DNA from 4 places in the Vibrio cholerae genome. Region 4 is predicted to be linked to each of the others. Evidence: predicted binding sites of a transcription regulator. Region 4 holds the regulator's gene; each other region holds the start of a gene.
What was found. The regulator PurR, encoded in region 4, represses purine synthesis genes. The targets are predictions, from matches to a motif close to TNANGNAAACGTTTNCNTNA.
Positions count from the first base shown of each region.

Region 1: the regulator PurR is predicted to act here: its motif matches at 1,626-1,645, upstream of pckA (phosphoenolpyruvate carboxykinase (ATP)).
Region 2: the regulator PurR is predicted to act here: its motif matches at 1,103-1,122, upstream of purT (phosphoribosylglycinamide formyltransferase 2).
Region 3: the regulator PurR is predicted to act here: its motif matches at 1,528-1,547, upstream of F0316_RS08170 (phosphoribosylaminoimidazolesuccinocarboxamide synthase).

Region 1 is NZ_CP043554.1:123,489-126,799, reverse strand. It holds gene hslR (ribosome-associated heat shock protein Hsp15) at 197-574, shown strand; gene hslO (Hsp33 family molecular chaperone HslO) at 608-1,483, shown strand; gene pckA (phosphoenolpyruvate carboxykinase (ATP)) at 1,820-3,311, shown strand, end outside.
Region 2 is NZ_CP043554.1:1,722,784-1,726,094, forward strand. It holds gene cdd (cytidine deaminase) at 1-3, shown strand, start outside; gene F0316_RS07975 (AEC family transporter) at 162-1,037, shown strand; gene purT (phosphoribosylglycinamide formyltransferase 2) at 1,191-2,366, shown strand; gene F0316_RS07990 (thiopurine S-methyltransferase) at 2,459-3,115, opposite strand.
Region 3 is NZ_CP043554.1:1,760,448-1,763,758, reverse strand. It holds gene F0316_RS08175 (hypothetical protein) at 1-116, shown strand, start outside; gene F0316_RS08170 (phosphoribosylaminoimidazolesuccinocarboxamide synthase) at 318-1,424, opposite strand; gene F0316_RS08165 (hypothetical protein) at 1,590-1,988, opposite strand; gene F0316_RS08160 (hypothetical protein) at 2,280-2,462, opposite strand; gene F0316_RS08155 (J domain-containing protein) at 2,613-3,311, opposite strand, start outside.
Region 4 is NZ_CP043554.1:1,183,523-1,186,833, reverse strand. It holds gene torD (molecular chaperone TorD) at 1-433, shown strand, start outside; gene purR (HTH-type transcriptional repressor PurR) at 840-1,850, shown strand; cyclic di-GMP riboswitch class I at 2,009-2,095, shown strand; gene F0316_RS05680 (TfoX/Sxy family DNA transformation protein) at 2,209-2,796, shown strand; gene F0316_RS05675 (TVP38/TMEM64 family protein) at 3,151-3,311, shown strand, end outside.

The sequences.
Region 1 (3,311 bases), 1.1 Mb from region 4:
CGCTTCATATTGCGCAAATCTGTTTGTACAGATGTTTTTCAATACTTTATGCAGGCATCGCAATATAACACAAGCATAGTGGAGCGAAGTGTCTCAAACGTTAAATTGTCGACTTGCTTGAAAAACAGCCCTGCAAACACCATTGTTAAGCATGAATAATAGTCAAATGTAATAAGCTTAGAGAGGCAATGTGGCAATGAGTTCCAGCGCAGAAGAGGTGAGACTGGATAAATGGCTGTGGGCAGCAAGATTTTACAAAACACGCTCGCTCGCGCGAAATATGGTCGAAGGGGGCAAAGTCCACTATAATGGCCAGCGCGCCAAACCCAGCAAATCGGTTGAAATTGGAGCGCAAATCACATTGCGTCAAGGTCATGATGAGAAAACGGTCATTATTGAAAAGATCTCAGACCAACGCCGTGGGGCACCTGAAGCACAACAGCTCTATAGCGAAACGGCCGAAAGCATCACCAAACGTGAACGCAATGCCATGATGCGCCAACTCAACCCGAGTCCGGATCGACGTCCTGACAAGAAACAGCGCCGAGATCTACTCAAATTCATCCATCAGTAAATAGCCGGATTATTCCTTATGACGACACAATCAATGGCGAACAACATGCTACATCGCTATCTATTTAAAGACCTTTCTGTACGTGGTGAGTTGGTTCAACTGGACGACACTTACCAACAGATGATTTCCAGTCAGGAATACCCTGCCGCCGTACAACACCTCATCGGTGAACTACTGGTCGCCACCTCACTGCTGACAGCGACGCTGAAGTTTGAAGGCTCAATCACCCTGCAACTGCAAGGTAATGGACCGGTCTCTCTCGTGGTCATCAACGGCGATAACAACCAACAAGTGCGTGGCGTGGCTCGCTGGAAAGGCGATATTGCGGATGATGCAAGCCTACATGACATGCTTGGCAAAGGTCATCTGGTCATCACCATTGAACCTAAGCAAGGCGAGCGCTATCAAGGTGTGGTCGGTTTGGAAGGCGACACCCTAGCACAAGTGCTGGAAGGTTACTTTGAACGTTCGGAGCAGCTTAAGACCCGTTTATGGATCCGTGTTGGCAAACACGATGGGAAAGCTTGTGCCGCAGGCATGTTGCTGCAAATCGTACCCGATGGTAAAGGTTCAGCTGAAGATTTCGAGCATCTAGAACAATTAACTAACACCATCAAGGATGAAGAGCTTTTTGCGCTGCCAGCAGAAGAGTTGCTGTATCGTCTTTACAACCAAGAGACGGTGCAACTGTTCACACCACAACAGATCAGCTTCCGTTGTGGCTGCTCACGTGAACGCAGTGCTGCCGCGATTGTGACCGTCGCACGTGAAGAGATTAACGATATTCTTGCTCAAGATGGTGCCGTCGCTCTGCATTGTGATTATTGCGGTACGACCTACTCGTTTGACTCAGCGCAAGTCGCTGAATTGTATGCTCCCTCATCGGCGAACGGTTCAACCTTGCATTAATTCGCTACGTTTAACAAGCACGTAAAAACCGCCCAAAAGCCAGCTTATCGCTGGCTTTTTCATGCTAAAAAATCAATAAAATCAAAGAACCTAACAACAGTACGCCGTACTTAATTTCTGTAAAGTATTAATCTTGTGCTACTGGCGCAAAGGTTTGCGCACGCGATAAAATATCGATGCCAATATATGTGACGAGTTACCTAAAACCACAGAAACTTGGTGGGCAATATTTGAGCTGCCTCCCTGTTTTATCTCTGGTCCGTTGCTAGCATGGTCTATAGATAACAATTACATAAATTCTTACAAAATCCCTACAAAATCCTACAAGGAGCACCTATGACCGTTATGGAACATACTAAGGCTGCACAAATCGACCTAGCCCAATATGGGATCACCGGCGTAACTGAACTGGTTCGTAACCCGAGCTATGAAATGTTATTTGCCGAAGAAACCCGTTCAGATCTCGAAGGTTATGAACGTGGTGTGGTGACTGAATTGGGTGCTGTTGCGGTTGATACTGGCATCTTCACTGGCCGCTCACCAAAAGATAAGTTTATCGTTAAAGATGATACCACTCGCGATACGCTGTGGTGGACGTCAGACAAAGCGAAAAACGACAACAAACCGATCAATCAAGAAGTGTGGAATGACCTGAAAGCCTTGGTGACCAAGCAGCTTTCTGGTAAACGCGTATTCGTGCTCGATGGCTACTGTGGTGCCAACGCCGATACTCGCTTAAGTGTTCGCTTCATCACCGAAGTAGCATGGCAAGCACACTTTGTGAAAAACATGTTCATTCGTCCAAGCGAAGAAGAGCTGGCGCACTTTAAACCAGACTTTGTCGTAATGAACGGCGCAAAATGTACCAATGCGAAGTGGAAAGAGCACGGTCTGAACTCAGAAAACTTCACTGTGTTTAATCTGACCGAGCGCATGCAGCTCATCGGCGGTACTTGGTACGGCGGTGAGATGAAAAAAGGTATGTTCGCGATGATGAACTACTTCCTGCCGCTACAAGGCATTGCCTCTATGCACTGCTCTGCCAACATGGGTAAAGCGGGCGATGTCGCCATCTTCTTCGGTCTTTCTGGTACGGGTAAAACCACCCTATCCACCGATCCAAAACGTGCGTTAATTGGTGACGATGAGCACGGCTGGGATGATGATGGCGTGTTCAACTTTGAAGGCGGCTGCTACGCGAAAACCATCAAGCTGTCTAAAGAAGCAGAGCCGGATATCTATAACGCGATCCGCCGTGATGCTCTACTGGAAAACGTCACGGTTCGTAGTGATGGTTCGATTGATTTTGATGATGGTTCAAAAACCGAGAACACCCGTGTTTCTTACCCTATTTATCACATCGACAACATCGTAAAACCCGTTTCCAAAGGCGGTCATGCGACTAAGGTGATCTTCCTGTCTGCCGATGCGTTTGGCGTATTGCCTCCAGTTTCAAAACTGACGCCTGAGCAAACCAAGTACCACTTCTTGTCTGGCTTTACGGCTAAACTGGCGGGTACTGAGCGTGGCATTACTGAACCTACCCCAACCTTCTCCGCCTGTTTTGGCGCAGCGTTCCTCACTCTGCACCCAACTCAGTATGCAGAAGTGCTGGTAAAACGTATGGAAGCTGCGGGCGCCGAAGCCTATCTGGTTAACACAGGTTGGAACGGCAGCGGTAAGCGCATCTCAATTAAAGATACGCGCGGTATTATCGATGCGATTTTGGATGGTTCGATCGAAAAAGCGGAAACCAAACATATCCCAATCTTTAATCTGCAAGTGCCCACCGCACTGCCCGGCGTCGATCCTATGATCCTCGACCCAC
Region 2 (3,311 bases), 540 kb from region 4:
TAAACCGAATGAAGAGGCCATTGGCCTCTTCACTTTTTGCTACTAGCTCTCTTAGTCCACCTCTTGCTAAAGATGTCGCGCGCACACTTTTCCATCACCCACCATGACGTTCTGAATAAAGCCTGATAACTTGCGCTTTTTACACGTATCTCTCGCAAGCTATGTTTGAACAAATCATTGCCATTCTCTTTCCTGTGATGAGCTTAGTCTTGATTGGCTATTTGATTGGTCTCTGGCTCAAACCCGATTTTCGCCCGATCAATCGCATCAATATGGAGGCCTTTGTGCCCGCGTTGGTGTTTTCTTCACTGGTCAATATGCCACTGGATACGCAGCAAACACCTCTGTTGCTTGCCGCTCTTGTCGCGGTATTGCTGCCCGGTATTTTAATGCTCCTGATATGTCATTTGGGCCGTTGGTCATTTAAAACATGGGCTCCACTGCACATGTTTCGCAACAGCGGTAATTTAGCGATTCCCCTGTTTACTTATGCGTTTGGCGAAACCGCGCTCCCCTCTGCCGTGTTGCTGTTTGTGGTTTCCATGTGTCTGCACATTAGCTTAGGGGTGGCCATGCTGAGCAAAGGTAGCGTATTGAAAACCGTGCTCAGCGCTCCGGTCTTTTTAGCATCCTCACTGGCTTTACTGCTCAATCTAAGCGGAGTCTCTATCTGGTCCCCCTTGTACAACGCCACCGCTTTACTGGGACAAGCTGCCGTTCCTGTGATGCTGCTTTCGCTCGGCTCACAAATGATCAACCTGCGCTTAGCCGGGCTCAAAGTTGGCCTTGTTTCAACGGCACAATCTCTGCTCACCGGAGCCTGCGCGTTTGCGCTGATTTACTTTTTCATTCCACTGCCTCCCTTACAACTGCAAATGATGGTGCTGTTTACCATGTTGCCCCCCGCAGTGATGAATTATCTGTTCGCCGAGCGTTATCACATCGAGCCTACTCAGGTTGCGGCTATGGTGTTGTTTGGTAATTTCTTCAGCTTATTAAGCCTGCCCATATTGCTGTTTATCGCTCTTTCACTCTGATCCTGCTCGCCATAAAACTGTCATAAACTTGACCAGAATACGGGGTAATCTGACTGGCTACAGCGGGAAGCAAACGTTTTCTTTTGTGCTTTGTTCCAGTATCATGGCCGCTGTTTTTTGCTAATGTTGACTGAATGACTATAAGGATTGTCTATGTTTGGGACAGCGACTCGGGATAACGCAACGCGAGTACTTTTGCTTGGCTCTGGTGAACTTGGTAAGGAAGTCGCGATTGAGTGTCAGCGCCTTGGCCTCGAAGTCATCGCCTGTGATCGTTACGCTGATGCGCCTGCCATGCAGGTCGCCCATCGCAGCCACGTGTTTGATATGCTCGATGCCGATGCACTACAACAAGTGATTGATTTAGAAAAGCCACATTTCGTGGTTCCAGAGATTGAAGCGATTGCTACCAGCAAGTTAGTGGAGTTAGAAGCGCAAGGCTTAAACGTTGTACCTACCGCCAATGCAACTCGCCTCACCATGAACCGTGAAGGCATTCGCCGTTTAGCCGCTGAAGAGTTAGGTTTGCCCACTTCCGCGTATCAATTCGCAGACAGCTATGAGAGCTTTGCCGCGGCAGTAGAAAACATCGGTTTACCTTGTATCTGTAAGCCTGTCATGAGTTCATCGGGCAAAGGCCAAAGTGTTATTCGCACACCAGAGCAGATCGAAGCGGCTTGGCAATACGCACAACAAGGTGGACGCAGTGGCGCTGGCCGAGTGATTGTGGAAGGCTTCGTGGATTTTGATTACGAAATCACACTGCTGACCGTACGCGCAGTGGATGGCGTCCATTTCTGCGCTCCAATTGGCCATCGCCAAGAAGATGGCGATTACCGCGAGTCATGGCAACCACAAGTGATGTCAGAAAATGCCATTAAAGCGGCTGAATATGTGGCAGAACAGGTGGTTAACGCGCTTGGTGGTTATGGTTTGTTTGGGGTTGAACTGTTTGTGAAAGGTGACAAGGTCATCTTCAACGAAGTTTCCCCTCGCCCACACGATACCGGAATGGTGACGCTCATTTCTCAAGAGCTCTCTGAATTCGCTTTGCATGTGCGCGCGTTTACTGGTCTACCGATTGGTCAAATCGTGCAATATGGCCCATCAGCCTCTGCGGCGATCCTCGGCCAAGGCCAATCACAGAATATCCAGTTCAGTGGGCTTGATGACGCCCTAAGCATTCCTCACACCCAAGTACGTTTATTTGGCAAGCCAGATATCGCGGGTCGTCGTCGCTTAGGTGTTGCCCTGAGCCAAGGAAAAACGACGCAAGAAGCCACTGATCGCGCGATTGAGTGTGCGAAGGCCGTGAAGATTCATTACTAATTCAGCTCTTTATCTTTATCAGCACTATCAGAAAGCGCGCTCATTCAGCGCGCTTTTTTCATTTCTACTTAGTGGCGTTCAAAGAGTCAGAGTCACTCGCTTTTCTCAATCACCCAAACTTCTTCGGCAAAGCGGCTTAAGCCCGCTTGTGTGCGCTTATTCAGATGCGGATCTATGCTCGTATCTTGGTAAACTCTGCGCACCTCACACCCCATAAACAAGGTTCGAATTTCCGCTTCAGGAACCGAAAATGGCGGCCCTGACAACTCAGTTTGCACATAATCCATACTGACCAGCAAAATGCGCCCACCCGGTTTAAGCAGTTGCAACACGCGCTGCGCGTACTCTGCGCGCATCTCTTCCGGCAATGCCACTAGCGCCGCACGATCATAAACTAAGTCCACCGATTCAACAGGAGCTGTGAAGAAATCGCCGGTAAAAAGCGTAAGCTCATCAAACTGATACAGTTCATGTTGCGCATTGAGTCGGGTCACTGTCGGGGTATAGAAATGCTCGGCAAAGAAAGAACGTACCGCGATTTGACTCAGTTCAACCCCTTGAACACTGTCATGCTGATTCGCCAGCCAAATCAGATCTTCACTCTTACCACACAGAGGGACGAGCACTTTTTCACTGCGTTTAGGGGCAAGATCAGACCAAAAGCGGATCAATAGCGGGTTCACGTCTTCAAGGTGAAAACCAATCTGGTTCGCCGCCCATTTGTTATGCCAAAACTCAGGATCTCGCATCTTCTACTCCTTTTCATTTGCTGCCGCCAAGAGTAGCGGATCTTCTGCTCCCGCGGTAGCACGAATTTGTCCCTCCCCATCTGTTCGACGGTTACATTTCTTTACCTAAGGCTTTGGAACTCCATCGAAAACTCGAAGTCTGAATGGATGCCTATGTTCTTTCCAAACGATTTGAAGTTGCAGAACCTGAAATGGC
Region 3 (3,311 bases), 580 kb from region 4:
AATTAACCTTAGTCATGCCTTACGCCTTGGATGAGCAGCAGTTAACCACGATTCAAAGCAAAAGCGCAGCGCATATTGAATCTACCAATCAAGAAGAGTTTTTGATCAAGCTTTAAAGAACTTCTCTGGTGCGGTGAGTAGAAGAACACTCAGTAGGAGTGCAATTAAGGGGCTATACCCTTGCTACTTGCCGTGTACCTGCAACGCCAAGTAGTTCAAGCAAATAAGCCCCTTAGTTTTTCATCCGTTGCTGGCTCGTGCTTGCCGCTGGCTTATGATTCAAAGCAGCGAGGCATAACAAAAGCCGCAGATGGAGTTTATCTTTCAATCAGCCCATATTCTTTATCTAGGATTGCGATGATTTCCTGTTTTGGCTGATTACTCAGATGGATAGGTTGCCCCGTGATCTTTTCAGCAATACCCAAATAGGTCCGCGAGATATCCATTAACGCTTCCAGCGGTAAAGCATTGTCACGCGCGAGCGCTTCACGTTCAGGCATGCGATCTTTGTTGAGTAAAATGTCTGGGTCTGGGAAGTAGTTCAGCAAAAATTGGCGGAATCCCTCTTTGGAATTTTCGACAATCTTGCCTTGCTGATATTGCTGCGCATCCCAAATGCGTGATGAGTCAGGGGTGCCTACTTCATCCATATAGATCAGTTTTTGCTGTCCTTGTTGATTTGCTACGTAGCCAAATTCAAATTTGGTATCGACAAAGATTTGTCCCACGCTTTTTAACGCTTCGCTGATCACAGCAAAACCTTGCTTGAGCAGAGTTTCGTAATGGTCAATATCTTGTGGTTGATTGAAGTTGAATGCTGCGTAATTGGCTTCAATATCTTGGCGCGAGATATTCACGTCATCGGCTTCTGGCACGCCGGGGATGCCGCGCAGAATACCTTTGGTCGACGGAGTCATCAGTAGCTCTGGCAGTTGGCTGTCCTTTTCTAAACCTTCTGGTAGGGTAATACCACAAAACTCGCGCTCACCTTTGGTGTAAGCACGCCACATTGAGCCAGTAATGTATTGACGGCAGATGGCTTCAATTTTGATAGGACGGGCTTTTTGTACAATCCACACAAAAGGGTGAGGAATGTCGAGAATATGACTCTCTGCCAAACCATGTTGTTTGAACAGTTTGAACCAATGATTCGAGATAGCATTGAGCGCCGCACCTTTACCCGGTACACCATGGACACCGCCTTCCGCGTGCCAAATGCAATCGAAGGCTGAAATACGATCACTGATGACCATAATGGCCAGCGGGGCATCTTCTGCAACCGGATAACCTTTTTCTTTAATTAGGCGTCGGCTGTCTTGCTCAGTCAGCCAGTAAACCGAGCGAACTTTACCGCTATGTACTGGCTGATGGGTACGAATGGGGAGGTCGTCATTGACGGCAAGGACTTGATCTGCAAGGCTCATTGAGACATTCCTATCTGAATTCAAACATCGTTTTAGCGATTTCGCTGAGTGAAAAACCGCGGGCTGAGCGCATGATACCAGAACTAATTTATGCTGCCAGACAAAAAGCAAACGTTTGCTTAAATTTATCCCTGCCAGATTGTTTAAGTAAAGGTGGTTTATGGATCAGTGCAGTGAATGCGTGGTTTGCTTAATAAAAAACAGCTCACAGCCATGCTGCTTGGCAAAGTGAATCAACTGCTTTTGAGTCACGCTATCTATCGCATTGGATGCCACAATCGCACTGGCGGTTCGGCAGGCAATCGCTTTTGCGACAATCTCTGCTTCAGAGTGGCATGTTGATGCTTTGAGATGGATAACCTTGCCACAATCGATCTGATGCTCATGGAGTGATTGACGGTTCGGACGTTGACATTGAGCGGTATAGAGAATCCATTGTGGGCGCTCTGACAAACTGGCCAGTCGCAGCATCAGGTTTGCCTCGCCCAGATCATTCTTTGCACGTAATGCGCTGAGTGTGGGCGAGTTATGTAAGCCAAAATGTTTGAATTCAGTGTGTAGCATAATACTGTCTCTCCATACATGCTGTATGTAAATACAGTATTATTGGTTGGTTGTTTTTGCAACTGGTTTTTGGATAAAAAAAGCACAGAAATTCACGTTGCTACACGATGATTTTTGTTATCTGTTTGATTTGTATTGGTTTTATTTCTTGTTGATAAAGGTGGAAAAAAGTAGGTATATGCGGTTTTTGTGAGCAATGCCACGGAAGCCGTGCGGCAGCTTATACAGGTATGTGCGGAGAAAACAGAAAAAGCGCCAGAAGGCGCTTTTTCAAGTTTAAGGGGATGCAGTTTATCGAGCTGCTTGTTGTTTTTCTCGGAATGCCATCTCGGCTAAATTAAATTGCCTTACATCCATTCGGGCAAACTCATTGCAGTTTTCACAAGAATGATGTGCTTTACCATCCACATATTCATGTCTTGTCAGTAGTTTTGGCTGTTTACACCAATCACAGATGCCTTCTACGCTAAACATTGTCTTCTCTCCCACCTAAATCAGGCGTAAATTTCGCGCGGATTATGGCACGTCTAAATAAAAAAAGTTAACTATTTGTAATTATGGATGAGAAGGAGATCGATTGCGCATAGGCTGATTTTTCAAGCCTTGAGTCGGAATTTTCAGATGTTATGCTTGTTTCTGTAACGATTTGTTAACTGAATCGATCACGATTTTTACCGCGCTATTTAAGCGCTTCATCTCTTCTTCGCTGCCATGCAGGTCAGGGTGATAAATTTTCGATAACTGTTTGTAGCGCAGCTTGATCATTTTGACGTCAGGCCGTTGGTTTTGGTGAAAACCCATTAAGGCGTAGGCCATCGCAACTTTTTGGCCGTTAAGGTCGCTGGTTTGGTTCTGTTGTAGCCGTTTACACTCTTGATAGAGATGGTCTAACTGCTGTTTTTGCCTTTTGATAATGAACTGTTGCTCTTTCCATTTCCCTTCGTAGTCAACGTGTTTTACCGCGACGATATGGTTGCGTTGTCTGCGCCATATCATGCGGATCGTGATGATGGTGAGTAATAAGATGAGCGCCACCAAAGTCGGCAATAGCCAATCACTGGTGATGGTTTGCGCTTCTTTATTAACGGGTAGTGCGCTGGCGGGTCGGGCAAGATCCCGATCAATCAGGTTATCCAATTGACCTATGCTGTTGAGCTGTCTTTCGCGTTGCTGATTGAATTTTTGTTCCAGTAGACGCGCGTATCCTTGCTCAGATTCTGGGTCCTGATTGGCGTTGACTCGATACCAAATCTCAGCCAGATCGAGCGCCGCAATCGCGGTGGGATGTTGTTCATACCACTTGGCTAAGGTCGTACCCGCTTG
Region 4 (3,311 bases):
CGCTGCAGATTTCTGTGATCTCTTTTTGAAATCAGACCGTGATTCCGCCCTGCCCTATGCTTCTGTCTATGCCGATCAAGGTTTACTCAATGGCAAGCCTGCGCAGCAAATGCGTGAGTTACTCAGCGCACATGGGGTTAAGGTTGAACAAAATCTCAATGAGCCCGAGGATCATCTTGCCATCCAGCTCGATTTTTTAGCGCATCTAGCAATCAGTGCTAACCAAATTGAGCACTCAGCACAACTGAGTTTAGCGCTCCAAGCTCAGTCCGACTTCATAAGTCAACACTTACTCACTTGGCTACCTGCCTTTGCTGAACGTTGCACTCAATTTGATGCTTTCGGATTGTACTCAGCCGCCGCTCGTTTAGCGTTAGCCTTTATTCAGCAAGATAAACACTGTCTTGATGAGCTGATCCAAGAGACCCATTAGCCAGACAGGCAAAGCGGAAAGCCAGCCTATTTTATCTATCCCAAACGGCTTCGTGTGGTAGCCAACACCACGGCAGGGTCAAATAGGAAGGGGATAGACGAATTAATTGTGAAATGGCTTATAGTTTGGTGAATGAATTTCGTTGCGACGGAGAGATTTGCAGTCTAAAATCCATCCGCAAACGATAAAAACGAGTAAAAATTTCAACCGCTGTTTCTCGGCGGTTTTTGTTTTTTATTACTTTAGGTTTATTACTTTAGGCATAGTGATTGAAGCGCTTTACGTACGGCATAGTGTTGGACATGTGCTCGCACAGAGTGTGAAGATTCGCTCAGTCTCGCCTTACTTCTGCTGATTAAATCCACCGATGTTATTCGCTGGCAGCAGTCATCGACAGGAACACTCTATGGCTACGATTAAAGATGTGGCACGCCTTGCGGGCGTGTCAACCACTACCGTTTCTCACGTCATCAATAAAACTCGCTTTGTGGCAGAAACCACCCAAGAGAAAGTGATGGAAGCCGTTAAGCAGCTGAACTACGCGCCAAGTGCCGTGGCACGCAGCTTAAAGTGCAATACCACTCGCACGATTGGTATGTTAGTGACGCAATCTACTAACCTGTTTTTCTCGGAAGTTATCGACGGTGTGGAAAGCTACTGTTACCGTCAAGGCTATACGCTGATCCTATGTAACACAGGCGGCATCTATGAAAAGCAACGCGATTATATCCGCATGCTGGCCGAAAAACGGGTTGATGGCATTTTGGTGATGTGTTCAGACCTGACCCAAGAGCTGCAAGATATGTTGGATGCGCACAAAGATATTCCAAAAGTGGTTATGGATTGGGGTCCAGAAACGTCGCACGCCGATAAAATCATCGATAACTCCGAAGAAGGCGGCTACCTCGCGACCAAATACCTCACTGACCGCGGTCACACTGAGATTGCATGTTTGAGTGGTCACTTCGTCAAAGCCGCATGCCAAGAGCGCATTCAAGGTTTCCGTCGCGCGATGGCGGAAGCCAAGTTGACCGTCAATGAAGATTGGATCTTGGAAGGTAACTTTGAGTGTGATACTGCCGTTTTAGCGGCGGATAAAATCATTGCGATGGACAAGCGCCCCACGGCGGTATTCTGTTTCAACGATACGATGGCATTAGGTTTGATGAGCCGTTTGCAACAGAAAGGCATACGTATTCCAGAAGATATGTCTGTCATCGGTTACGATAATATCGAGTTAGCAGAATACTTCTCTCCACCACTGACCACAGTGCACCAACCTAAGCGTCGTGTGGGTAAGAACGCGTTTGAAATTTTGCTAGAACGCATTAAAGACAAAGAACACGAGCGCCGAATTTTCGAAATGCACCCAGAGATCGTAGAGCGCGACACGGTGAAAGACTTGACAAAATCCTAACTTTCTTGACAATTCATAACGCCTATATTTGAAAGCTTGTCACATAAATATGACAAAACATATGTAGTGCGAGTATTATTAGTAGGGCTCATTCTCACATTTGAAATATCAGTATGTGAGAATGACCCAAGAATGATTAATTTTTATCAGGAAAAATGTCACGCACAGGGCAAACCATTCGAAAGAGTGGGACGCAAAGCCTCCGGCCTAAACCAGAAGACGTGGTAGGTAGCGGGGTTACCGATGGCAAAATGCATACACTTTGTTGACTCATCATTGACACTATGAATGCATGCTTTTGCTAATTTTCTCGGACCTGACTTGGTGGCGTATGTAACAATACTCCGAGACTAACAGCATGGATAAACCAGTATTAAAAGATTCAATGCGGCTCTTTGAGCAGCTAGGACGTGTTAAATCTCGTTCAATGTTTGGTGGCTTTGGTATTTTCGTCGACGAAACTATGTTTGCGCTTGTGGTTAACGATACGCTGCACATCCGTGCAGATGACGCCACAATCGAAAAGTATAAACAGCAAGGTTATGAACCTTATGTTTACAAAAAACGTGGCTTCCCCGTTGTAACTAAGTACTACGCTCTACCTGAAGATTGTTGGAGTCATCCAGACTCTATCCTCAATGAAGCGCGTGCAGCACTGGAGGTCGCTAAGGCCGAACGTGAAACTCAAGCACAAGCGAAACCTGATCGTTTGAAAGATCTTCCTAACTTGCGTTTAGCAACAGAAAGAATGCTCAAAAAAGCAGGTATCGACACCGTCGAGTCTCTTCAGACTCTTGGTTCTGTTGAAGCTTATAAAGCGGTTCAACGAACTCACACGGCAGAGGTGAGTTTAGAGTTGCTATGGGCTCTAGAAGGCGCAATCGAAGGTAAACATTGGTCGGTGATCCCACAAAATCGTCGTGATGAGCTATTAAGGCATCTCTGAGTTTCATTTTGAGTTCATCAACGCCTGTAATCATCCTGTGTTTTTACACACCCTATATTTCATAACGCGTCCAAAGTGGCGCGTTATTTTTTTGAAAGAAAAACGGCCTTTGGCCTGTCTTTACTTTTAGGCTCTCTATGTATCTCCAGTAAATTCAGTGACAGACGATATACTTGAGTAATGAGCGATACTCTAATGACTTGGAGTGACAAGTCGGCGGTCACTGTGTGCACCCACATCAAACCAGAGATAGTCTATGGTTGGGTGAAGAATCGTAGCCCACACCGCTGAAGAGCCAAGTAAAACGGGCAATATCACGCCCCACAAACCATAAAGTAATGACTAGGTACTCGAATGTATAAAAAACTCATCATCGCCCTTGTTTTGATTGCCATTGCCGCGCTCTTGGTGACGCAGTTTAGCCAATACCTCACTCTTGATGTTGCGAAAGCCAAACAAGCCGAATTAGCGAATTATATTGATGCCCATTTGCTGCAAGCCGCACTGATCTATTT